One region of the Azoarcus sp. KH32C genome, then DNA from elsewhere that is predicted to be linked to it. Evidence: riboswitches for the same ligand, from Rfam matches in the RefSeq annotation. Region 1 holds a riboswitch; each other region holds the start of a gene.
What was found. A riboswitch is a leader RNA that binds a small molecule or an ion and turns the genes downstream of it on or off. The one in region 1 is predicted to bind cyclic di-GMP.
Positions count from the first base shown of each region.

Region 2: it holds a riboswitch for cyclic di-GMP, as region 1 does, so the genes downstream of both, AZKH_RS06990 (M10 family metallopeptidase C-terminal domain-containing protein) here and AZKH_RS17065 (hypothetical protein) in region 1, are expected to answer to the same signal.
Region 3: it holds a riboswitch for cyclic di-GMP, as region 1 does, so the genes downstream of both, AZKH_RS06725 (hypothetical protein) here and AZKH_RS17065 (hypothetical protein) in region 1, are expected to answer to the same signal.

Region 1 is NC_020516.1:3,833,269-3,836,540, forward strand. It holds gene AZKH_RS26995 (S8 family peptidase) at 1-1,739, shown strand, start outside; cyclic di-GMP riboswitch class I at 1,804-1,892, shown strand; gene AZKH_RS17065 (hypothetical protein) at 1,966-2,622, shown strand; gene miaA (tRNA (adenosine(37)-N6)-dimethylallyltransferase MiaA) at 2,728-3,272, shown strand, end outside.
Region 2 is NC_020516.1:1,573,747-1,577,018, reverse strand. It holds gene AZKH_RS06990 (M10 family metallopeptidase C-terminal domain-containing protein) at 1-1,949, opposite strand, end outside; cyclic di-GMP riboswitch class I at 2,022-2,112, opposite strand; gene AZKH_RS27970 (helix-turn-helix transcriptional regulator) at 2,447-2,698, shown strand; gene AZKH_RS06985 (AlpA family transcriptional regulator) at 2,755-3,024, shown strand.
Region 3 is NC_020516.1:1,504,952-1,508,223, reverse strand. It holds gene AZKH_RS06730 (SWIM zinc finger domain-containing protein) at 1-1,198, opposite strand, end outside; cyclic di-GMP riboswitch class I at 1,460-1,544, shown strand; gene AZKH_RS06725 (hypothetical protein) at 1,612-2,142, shown strand; gene AZKH_RS06720 (endonuclease/exonuclease/phosphatase family protein) at 2,427-3,272, shown strand, end outside.

The DNA of each region.
Region 1 (3,272 bases):
GCGGCATGTCCATCATCAATCTCAGTCTCGGCGCCGAAAGCCCACTCGGGGGTGGCGTAGAAGGCGCGCTGCGCAAGGCCGTCAAGGCCGACAAGCTGGTCTTGGCCGCGGCGGGCAACACCGGCGGCGAATCGCCGCTGTGGCCAGCACGTTATGCGAAGGAAGGCTGGGCGAAGGGCCAGATCGTCGCAGTCGGCGCGGCGGATGCCGACAACCGGATTGCGAGCTTTTCGAACCGCGCCGGCGATACCGCCAACTGGTTCCTCGTCGCGCCCGGCGTGAATGTGGCCTCGTCTTGGACCGACGGCAGCTACATCTTCGCCAGCGGCACCTCGATCTCCACCGCGGTGGCGTCGGGCGCCGCTGCGCTCCTCGAAGGGGCGTGGCCCCAGCTCAAGGCAGGACAGGTCGCAGCCATCCTCCTGGAGACCGCCACGGATCTCGGCGAGCCGGGTGTCGATCCGGTGTATGGCAGAGGGCTCCTGAACGTACAACGCGCCATGCAGCCTGCCGGCGAACTCGCCATCCCGGTAAGCAAAGCCGCACGAAAAGGCTCGACGAAACGCTTCGGCGGCACCGCCAGCGTCGCCGTCACTGCCTCCGTCGCAACCTGGAGCGGCCTGCGCGCGGCGGCCCGCGCCGGCCTCTTCCAGGGCATCGTGGTCGACGCCTTCAACCGTGACTTCACCGCCGACCTCGGCGCCGGCATCCGCCCACCTTCGCGCGAAAGCATCGCCGATGTGCTCGCTGCAGCCGGGCATCCGCTGCAGGTGACCGAGCAACAACTCCCCGATGGCTCGCGGCTGCTGGCCGTTTCCGATGCGGCCCTGACGCGGGTCCAAACCCCCGTCGACGCCCCCCGCCTCGTCGCGAGCAGCGTCGTCCTCCGGCTCGCGAATGGCAGCGAGGTCGCGTTTGCCTCCGGCACACTCGCCGGCAGCTACTTCGGCCTCGCATCGGCGGGGCCGCGCCTCGACAACCCGTGGCTCGGCCTCGCCCGCCCTTCGACGCAACTGGCCTTCGGCACGGCGTTCGGAAAACTGCGCGTTCGCAGCGGCGTGCTTGCCTCGGGCGAATCGCCGAGCACGTCGAACTCGGCCGCTCCCGCGGCCGCTCCTCCGATAGCCGCCAACCGGCCAGGCGGACGGGCCGCGATCGGCGAGCTCGAATACGCCCTGACCGACAACACCTCGGCCGGACTGCAATGGATCCAGGTCAGCGAGGCAAGGTCCTTCCTCGGCGCGACCTCGGGCGACGCGATGGGCTTGGACGGCGCCCGTACCCGCAGCGTCGGCGCGTGGGCAAGCCATCGTCTCACCGGCAGTGTGACGGTGGCCGGCCAGTATTCGGTCGCGCGCAGCGACGGGCAGGGCAAGGGCCTGATACGCGCTTTCGACAGCGTACGCGCCAATGCCTTCGCGTTCGCGCTGATCGGCCGCGGCGCTCTCGTCGACGACGACCACCTCACACTGACGTTTTCGAGCCCGATGCGCATCAACGCCGGCAGCGGACGTCTCAGCGTACCGGTCGATGTCAACGCGGACGGGGAACCGATATTCGAATCGCGTCGCATCGCGCTCGCCAGCACCCATCGCGAACTGCGTCTCGGAATTGACTATGGCATACCCCTTCCGCGTACATCGAGCCTCAGTCTGACTTTCGATCTGCGTCAGAATGCCGACCATATAGCCGGCCGGCAAGACGCAGGCATCGCGGTGATTTTCCGTCGTAATTTCTGATACTTAGCGCACAAAATCGGACCAAAATCGATTGACACAAATGCGTACATTCATGCAAAAATAGCTCGGTCAAGGGCACACCCGTCGAAAGACGGGGCCGCAAAGCCACCGGGTTAAATCCTCCAGCGAGGACAGACCAGCGGGGCTGCCGATTGGTGAGTCGATCTGCTCGCGTTTTTTCGTGCAAGGCACTCTTGGCGTTTGATGCAACACCAAGAGGCCCGGAATGCACAGTCTGAAGTTGATCGCGCTCCTCGTTACCGGGGCTCTCTCCGCTCCCGTCGCGGCACAATCCTTTCTCCCCCTGGCATTCCCTCTTCACGCGCAAGCGGCTGCAAGCGGCCACTTCGACCTCTCCATCACGCACGACACTTCCGTCGGACTGCAATGGGGCCGCACGCCCAAACACGGGTCCGGTCCGGCCGCCGTTTCCGGCGCACCGATCAGCTTCGGCGGCGGACAGCCGCGCAGCGCGGCCGCCTGGGCAAGCCACCAGGTCAGCGAAAACTGGATGGTCGGCGCCCAGTATTGCGTCCCCCTCGCCGCCACGGTGACGGTGAGCGGCGTAAGCCCGACCATAGACGTCGTTCGCAACGGATCCTTCGCATTCGGCGTGGTCGGCCGCAACACCTTGGTCGAAAACGATCGCCTGGCGATCACGATTTCCCGCCCCGTTCCCGGCACTCCCAGCACCGGCGCCCTGTTCGACGGCCTGACGCCGGTGGTCGCCGACGCCATCTCGCTGCGGGTCGGCCTCGACTACGGCATCCCGCTGTCGCGCGCTTCGAGCCTCACCTGGGTGCTCGACCTGAACCACCGCTCGCCGCAGCAGCCGACCGAAACCGACTCCCGCGCCGCCGTCATCCTGCGCGTCCACTTCTGACGACTTCCGGGACATTCCCCATCGCGGATTTATTCACTCCCGCAACGAGCGGGAAGCCGCGGCCGTCGCTATCATGGCGGCCACTTCCGCCCTCTCAGCGTCCCGATGCATCCCCCGGCAATCCTTCTCCTCGGCCCCACCGCAAGCGGCAAGACCGCCTCGTCGCTCGCGCTCGCCCAGACCCTGCCGATCGAAATCGTCAGCGTCGATTCCGCCCTCGTCTATCGCGATATGGACATCGGCACCGCGAAACCGAGCGCCGACGAACGCGCGCAGTGCCCGCACCACCTGATCGACGTCGTCTCGCCCGAGGAGAACTATTCCGCCGCGCGCTTCCGTGCCGATGCGCTGGCGCTGATGCACGACATCACCGCACGCGGACGCATTCCGGTCCTCGCCGGCGGCACCATGCTCTACTTCAAGGCACTGCGCGACGGCCTGTCGGATCTCCCGTCGGCCGACGCCGAGCTGCGCCGGCAGATCGACGCCGAAGCCGCCGAGCGCGGCTGGCCGGCGATGCATGCCGAACTCGCGCGCCTCGACCCCGACGCCGCCACGCGCCTCGAGCCCAACGACGGCCACCGCATCCAGCGCGCGCTCGAAATCGTCCGCCTCACCGGCCGCCCGGTCGCCGACAGCTACGCGCAGCG
Region 2 (3,272 bases), 2.3 Mb from region 1:
TTCACCGTCACGCCCGGCAAGGTCGTCGCCTCGAGCGCGTAGCTGCCGGTGCCGTCGAACGCATCGAAGGCGGCGAGGTACAAGGTGCCACTTTGGACCGCCGTGTAGCGGATCTCCGAATTGAGCGTCCCGTGTGCATCGTCGTTATAGGCAAGCAGCACTCCGTTCGACCCGCGCAACTCCAGAAACGGGTCGAGATTGCCGCTCGTCCGCTCGAGCGAAAAGACGTAGGTGGTACCCGCGACGACGTTGAGGCCGAAGAGGTCGCCGTCGTTGGCGGTTTCGATCACGCCGGCCTGGGCCGCGCCATTCACGTCCACATTACCCGTCGTGCTGATGTCCAGCGGATAATCGTCGGACTGGATCGCGACATCGTCGTTGAGGACGATTGCGCTGATCGTTGCGTCGCCCAGTTGCAGTCCCGATGAGGGCGCCGAAAGGGTGACGGCAAAGGACTCGTCGCTCTCGACCGTGAGATCGCCCAGGACCGAAACCGTGAAGGTGTGCTGCGTCTCTCCCGGCGCAAAGGTCAGCGTTCCGCTCGTCGCGCCGCTGAAATCACCGCCGTCGGCCGAGTCCGCGCCGTACCCGGCCACGCTCCAGCCCACCGTTTGTGTCGTCTCGGCAGCGACGCTGAGGCTCGCTGTGAAGGTATAGAGCACCGTTCCCCCATCGCCTTCGAACTGCGAAACGGCATCGCTCGCCAGCGAGACGACGGGAATTTCGGCGGCAGCCTGTCCCGTATAGTCGCTCGCTGACCGGGTCACGTCCCCCGCGAAGGCGAAATATTCAATCCCCACGATGGTGTCGACGCCCGTGACATCGCTCGAGAAGGTGAAACTGTGGCTACCCGAATTGTAGGTGACGGTGTAGCTCGCGATGGAGCCCGAGAAGAAGGCCCAGTCGGTTCCCGCGCCCCCGTCGATATAGTCGTTGCCGGCCCCGCCGGTCAGGTCGTCGTTGCCGTCGAGGCCGTACAGGCTGTCGTTGCCCGCACCGCCGTCCAAGCCGTTGGCGAGGCTGTTGCCCGTGACGGTATCCGCGCCGGCGCCACACACTGTGTTCTCAATATTGGTCGAGTACGCGATGGCGATGTTGTACGTCATGTCGTTGCACGACGAATACGATCCCGGCGCCAGATTGACGACGCTGTCGGTCGTCCAGCCGGTCAGATCGAGCGTGTCGTTGCCGCCGGCATCGTAGATCGTAAGGATCGGGTTATGGTTGATCGAGAAATCGAATATTGATGCCATCGGCCCGACGACGTTGGAGCCGAAGCCATATGTCGTGTCGCCGGTGCGGGTCGTCGTATCCGCGCCGTAGATCGTCTGGATCGCCATGACGTCATTGAGCATGGGAGTCTGCGGCGAATAGGTCCTGCCATCGGCGCCGACCCAGTCCGCCCACGCCACCAGCCCTTCGCCGCCATCGGACCCGGTTCCCATCGAGGGCCCGAAATACGACATCACGGAGTAGACGGTGCTGTCCTGGTAGCTCGACGGCGTCCAGGTTCCGGCGCCGTTGTAGTCACCCATGTGATCCAGGCCCAGAGAATGGCCGATCTCGTGCACATAGGTTTCGAAGCCGTACTTGCCGATTTCGGGCGAGGTCAGAGTGCTCTCGGTGACGTTGAACCAGACGCTGCCGGTGGTCGGGAAATAGGTGTGGGCGTAATCCACGCCGGTGCTGCTCATCCCGAACTCGATGTTCGACGCCGAACTCGTCGTACGGGCGAAATTCACGGCGATCAGGTCATTCCAAGCGGTCAGGGCCAGTTCGGCATAAGCCTGCTCGGTCGCATTGAGGTCCTGGAAGCCCGTCGCCTCGGAGGAGCCGTAGATTCCGCTGGACGTTGTCGGAAACGCGTAGGTGATCGTGGTGCCGGACCAGCTCTGGCCGGATACGAGTTGGTCGATGACTTGCTGGTTCGTCCACGATGGAAGTGCCATTCCCTGTCCTGTCCAAATGTGCGCATAGCACGACGGAAGATGGGAAGGATTGCCGATGTGTGAAACGAAGGGGCAGGCAACCCGGCCACCCGCCCTGAGCGATCAGGGGAAGGGTCCGCGGCTTTGCGTCCGGGGGTTTCCCACCCGTTTGCCATAAAAATTCCGCCGACTATAACATGCCGTTGGCGAATTTACTCAGCCCCCACCGGGGGAATTAACGGACTTGCAGCGTCCTGGGCTGCCGGCTTTAGACCGGCATGTTCATGATGTCCTGATATGAACAACAAGCCAATAACTATTTGAATTTTCTGATAACTTTTAAGGCCGACTGCGCGTTCTGCCCGCGATTCTGCCCAACGCCACAAAAGTCTCACGCTGCGACCCTGACGCCAACCCGCCGCCAAAACCGCCAAATTTGGGGCCGCGCCGCGACCCTCGGTATCTTGATTCCTGTCGGACGCTACTGCACGCAGCAAGCCCACACTGCAACGCAGCCGATGACAGGACAACCGCTATTGAGATGCGCAGGACAAGCCGCCGAGGGCGCTTTCGAGACTACTGACATGATTCTACCGCAACATCCCGAACCGCTGCTTCGGCTCCCCGACGTTCTACGCGTGGTCCCCGTATCCAAGTCGACGTGGTGGGCGGGCGTAAAGTCCGGCCGCTTCCCGGCACCCGTGAAGCTCGGCACCCGAATCACCTGCTGGCGGGCCAGCGACATTGCGCGACTGAGTGCGGCTGCCTGAGCCGCTCGCTATATGTAATAGGCCCGGCCCGTCGGGCCTGTCTCCGGAGAAGCCGCATGCAGCTGCCCACCCTGCGGAAGCGCACCATCGAAAATTGGGTCGCCAACGGGCAGATGCCCCGCCCTCACGCGACCGGCGGGCGCCGCGTGTATTGGCGGCCCGACGTCCTCTATCGATGGCTGGATGAGCGCCTCAATCCCGACATGGAAAACGGCGTTCGCGGAGCGACAGCACCGTATCCAACCGAACGCCAGAGCGAGAACACGGTGACGACGGCGGGACGCAAGCCCGGCCGTCCGCGCCGTCCTCTATCGATGGCTGGATGAGCGCCTCAATCCCGACATGGAAAACGGCGTTCGCGGAGCGACAGCACCGTATCCAACCGAACGCCAGAGCGAGAACACGGTGACGACGGCGGGACGCAAGCCCGGCCGTCCGCGCAAACCCTTGCCTTCACTGCTTCGTCTGGCGGGCGGTTAGTGCAGTCGCCGGTCAGTGGATGTGGGACGCGCTGTCCCACGCTGCGGCACCTGCTTCTCCCCGAGCCCGCCGCAAAACACCTGGTCTAGACACC
Region 3 (3,272 bases), 2.3 Mb from region 1:
CCCCTCGCAGCAGGTATGCTTCGATGCAGAACGCAACCAGGTCGTCGATGCGCTCATTGGGAAAGGCCGCCAGCCCCTCCTCCGCCCATTTCAACGCCTCCTCGTCGCGACCGTTATCCCGGCACAGCTTGGCAAGTGAAAGGTATCTCCCGGGGTGCGAGCGATTCTTTGCCTTCACTCGGACCATCGCATCGATATCACCGGAAAGCGCCACCAAGCTTTCCATTGCGTCCTCGACGCGGTGACGACGCGATTCCCAAACACCGCGGTAGTCTGCTGGGGTCAATGCAGGCAGCTCAGTCCACGCCTTCTCTACTCTTTCCCGGTAGGCGGCCAATCCCTCCTTTCCGAGAGCCTCCACGTAGTCCGGCAGAATCTCGGAGAACGTGTCCCACTCCCCGTTCATCTGGAATTCGAACAGTCTGCGGGCCAGTGCGACTGGTTCTGGCCTCAGAACGCTACACGCAGAGAGATGGACCCGCTGCAAACGTTTGATGGCAGGAATGACTTCGCCGTTGGAGTCGTCAATCTGCTGCAAAGCCTCTTCGGCATCGGCAATGGCTTCCTCGATAAGTTCGACGAGCCCAACGCTCCCGAACTCGATGCGCCGCTCCAGCAGCTCAGCGAGGTCGTCGAGCCGATACGCGTAGCTTGCGGCCTCGCGCCAGTCGAGGAAACCGTGGGTGTCAGTGGCCTGTTTCACGACTGCCCGCAGGCCGTTGAGGTCCGAACTGGAGTTCGCCCTTGCCGCCATCACAAGCTTGTCGCGAAGCAGTTCGTCCCGGCCGACCGCTTCCAGCAAGAGCGCGCGCAGAGCAACCTCGTCGAGCGTGGCGAGGTAAGCCGCAATCTGCTCGTCCTCAGTCTGCGCCCGCTCGGCCGGCGTGGTCCTCGAGTGGTCGGACGCCCCCTCCCCGCTGCTCGCGAGCCACGCCATGGCGACCGCCACGACATGTTTGCAGAAACCGCCATCCTGCCCGACAGGGCAGTCGCATGCGAACTCCAGTTCCCCGCTGTCCGTTGCGTACAGTTCGACGTGGTAGCGGTGCGTGCCCTCGACATCAGCCTGAAGGACGTCGTCGCGTTCCTCAAGCGTCGTCACCCTCCCGTCACGAAAGTAAGTTTCGCCACGGCTGAAGGTACGCGCATCTGCGCACTCATCGAGGAGCTCAAGAGTCAGGATGTCTTGCAGGGCCATGTCCGGAATGTGCGTGGGGCGAGGCATTCATTATTACTGCGATGCTGCGTGCCGACGAGCCCCACCGTCGAGGCACATTCAGGCGACTTCGAATCGTTACCCACGACTTACACCCTTCCGCATCGGCGAATAATGCGACTCGACAGCAGGAATATTGACGCAAATCAATGCCGCCATAGGCGGCTGTTTAGCGCAACCTCTTCCATTGAAATCTGCATGCAAAAGTTATTGGCAACAGTACCCGTTCCGGATAGCATGCCCACTGTAAAAGGGCAAACCGCGCGGAAACGGCGGGACGCAAAGCTACTGGACTAACGCGTGAAGCTATGTTCGCAGGGCTGCCGCCGCCAATTATGGCGGGCATACCCTGCATTCATCCTTCACTTCATTTGTAGCATACGAGGAGAATGTCAGTGAGCACCGAAAAGGAAAATACTTACGACCCCACTGAGGCCATACCGCCCGGTCTCGCTGCCGGCGTTCTCGTGGGTATCTGGTTCGCCGCAAACATCGATGGTCGAGCAGACTGCATGCGGCGATTTGACCTGCAACCGCACGCAGCAATTTGCTTGCTGATTATGACCACCGAAACTGTTACCTCGGGCGACGGTATCGCCCAAAAACTTTCGCTCTTCGGTTACCGATATTTTTCTCGACGGGAGGCTCTCATCGTCGCTGAGGAGGGTCTGTATTCTTTAAAGGAAAACGGCTACATCAGACTAGATGCGCGCGGCAAACGGGAGCTTAAAGAAAACGACCATCACACATGGGGCCTCGGGGATATCCAGTGGCTTTTAACTGCAAAGGGAGCTAAGACAATTGTGGCTTCATATTGCGCATGCAAGGGCCTCGATTCGTCGCATCAGGCTCAGGCTGTAAAGGACATTCTTGCCGCAAATAAGAAGGCTGTCGCAGATTTTAGAATGAAGCAAAAAGAGTCCTGATAGCATATCCAGCAGACTCTGCATGCAATCCTCCTCGTGGGGCACGCAGGGGCCTGCTGATGCCGCGGCGTGCCGTTACGTGCCGATAGGCGGCACAGCAGGATATAGCTATCGCCGAGGAGGTTTAGGGCCGAGGTGGCACCGTGTCGTCCATCTCCACTGCGCTCAACGTGCGCACGACACCTCGGCGCCGCTGAGCATTCCGGCGAACCGATGGAAATGAAGGACAAGAGCGGAACCGGCGCTGTCTCCCTCCACAAACCCGCGCCTTTCCGCGCAGCACGATGAATGTCAAACGGCTCGACCTCAACTTCTTGACCCGCTATCGCGCCGATGGCGCCATGGTCGGCCTCCTTGCCAGTGTTGCCGGCTCGCTCACCGCACCTCTTACAGCCGTCCTGTCTGACAGTACTACCCGCGTTGCCTGGCTCGTTGACCTCGCCGCTCACTGGCAGTGGTTGTACCTCGCCGTCGGAGTCTTGTGCGGAGCCGTACTGCTCTGGCGCAGGAAGCATGGTTGGGCAATCCCCGCTCTCGCGGCCCTCTTCGTGAGTGGCGCGTGGCCCGGCCCGCGCGCAGACACCCTCTCACCCAGCGGGACGCAGACACTCACGGTGGTCAGCGCAAACATCCATGTCGGAAGCTCAGACACGACGCCACTCCTAAATTGGGTCGAGAGCATCCACGCCGACGTCGTCGTCATCCAGGAAGTCTCGCCGACCGTAGCACCACAACTCCAACGCTGGGACGACTTCCCCTTCCGCATCATCACGCCGGATGAGAGTCCATTCGGTCTGGCCATCCTGTCGCGATACCCGCTGCTCAACACCGACTCACGCGAAACAGAAGTGCAGCCGCTCCACATTCGGACCCACATTTCGTGGCAGGGACAGACCATCGCGCTTGCCGGGATTCACCCCATGCCCCCAATCAGCCCCGAGCACCATTTCCGTCGCGCCCAGCTGCTCGAGGCCGAAGCTGAATGGGCCGCAGAGACCGAACTCCCGTCCATGGTTGTCGGCGACTTCAACGCGACCCCGTGGTCGTCGGTAATGGCAAGCCTCAATGCGACGGGACTGCGGCGCGCAACGGGGCTCGCGCCCACGTGGCCCGCCGCTTTGCCGCTGATT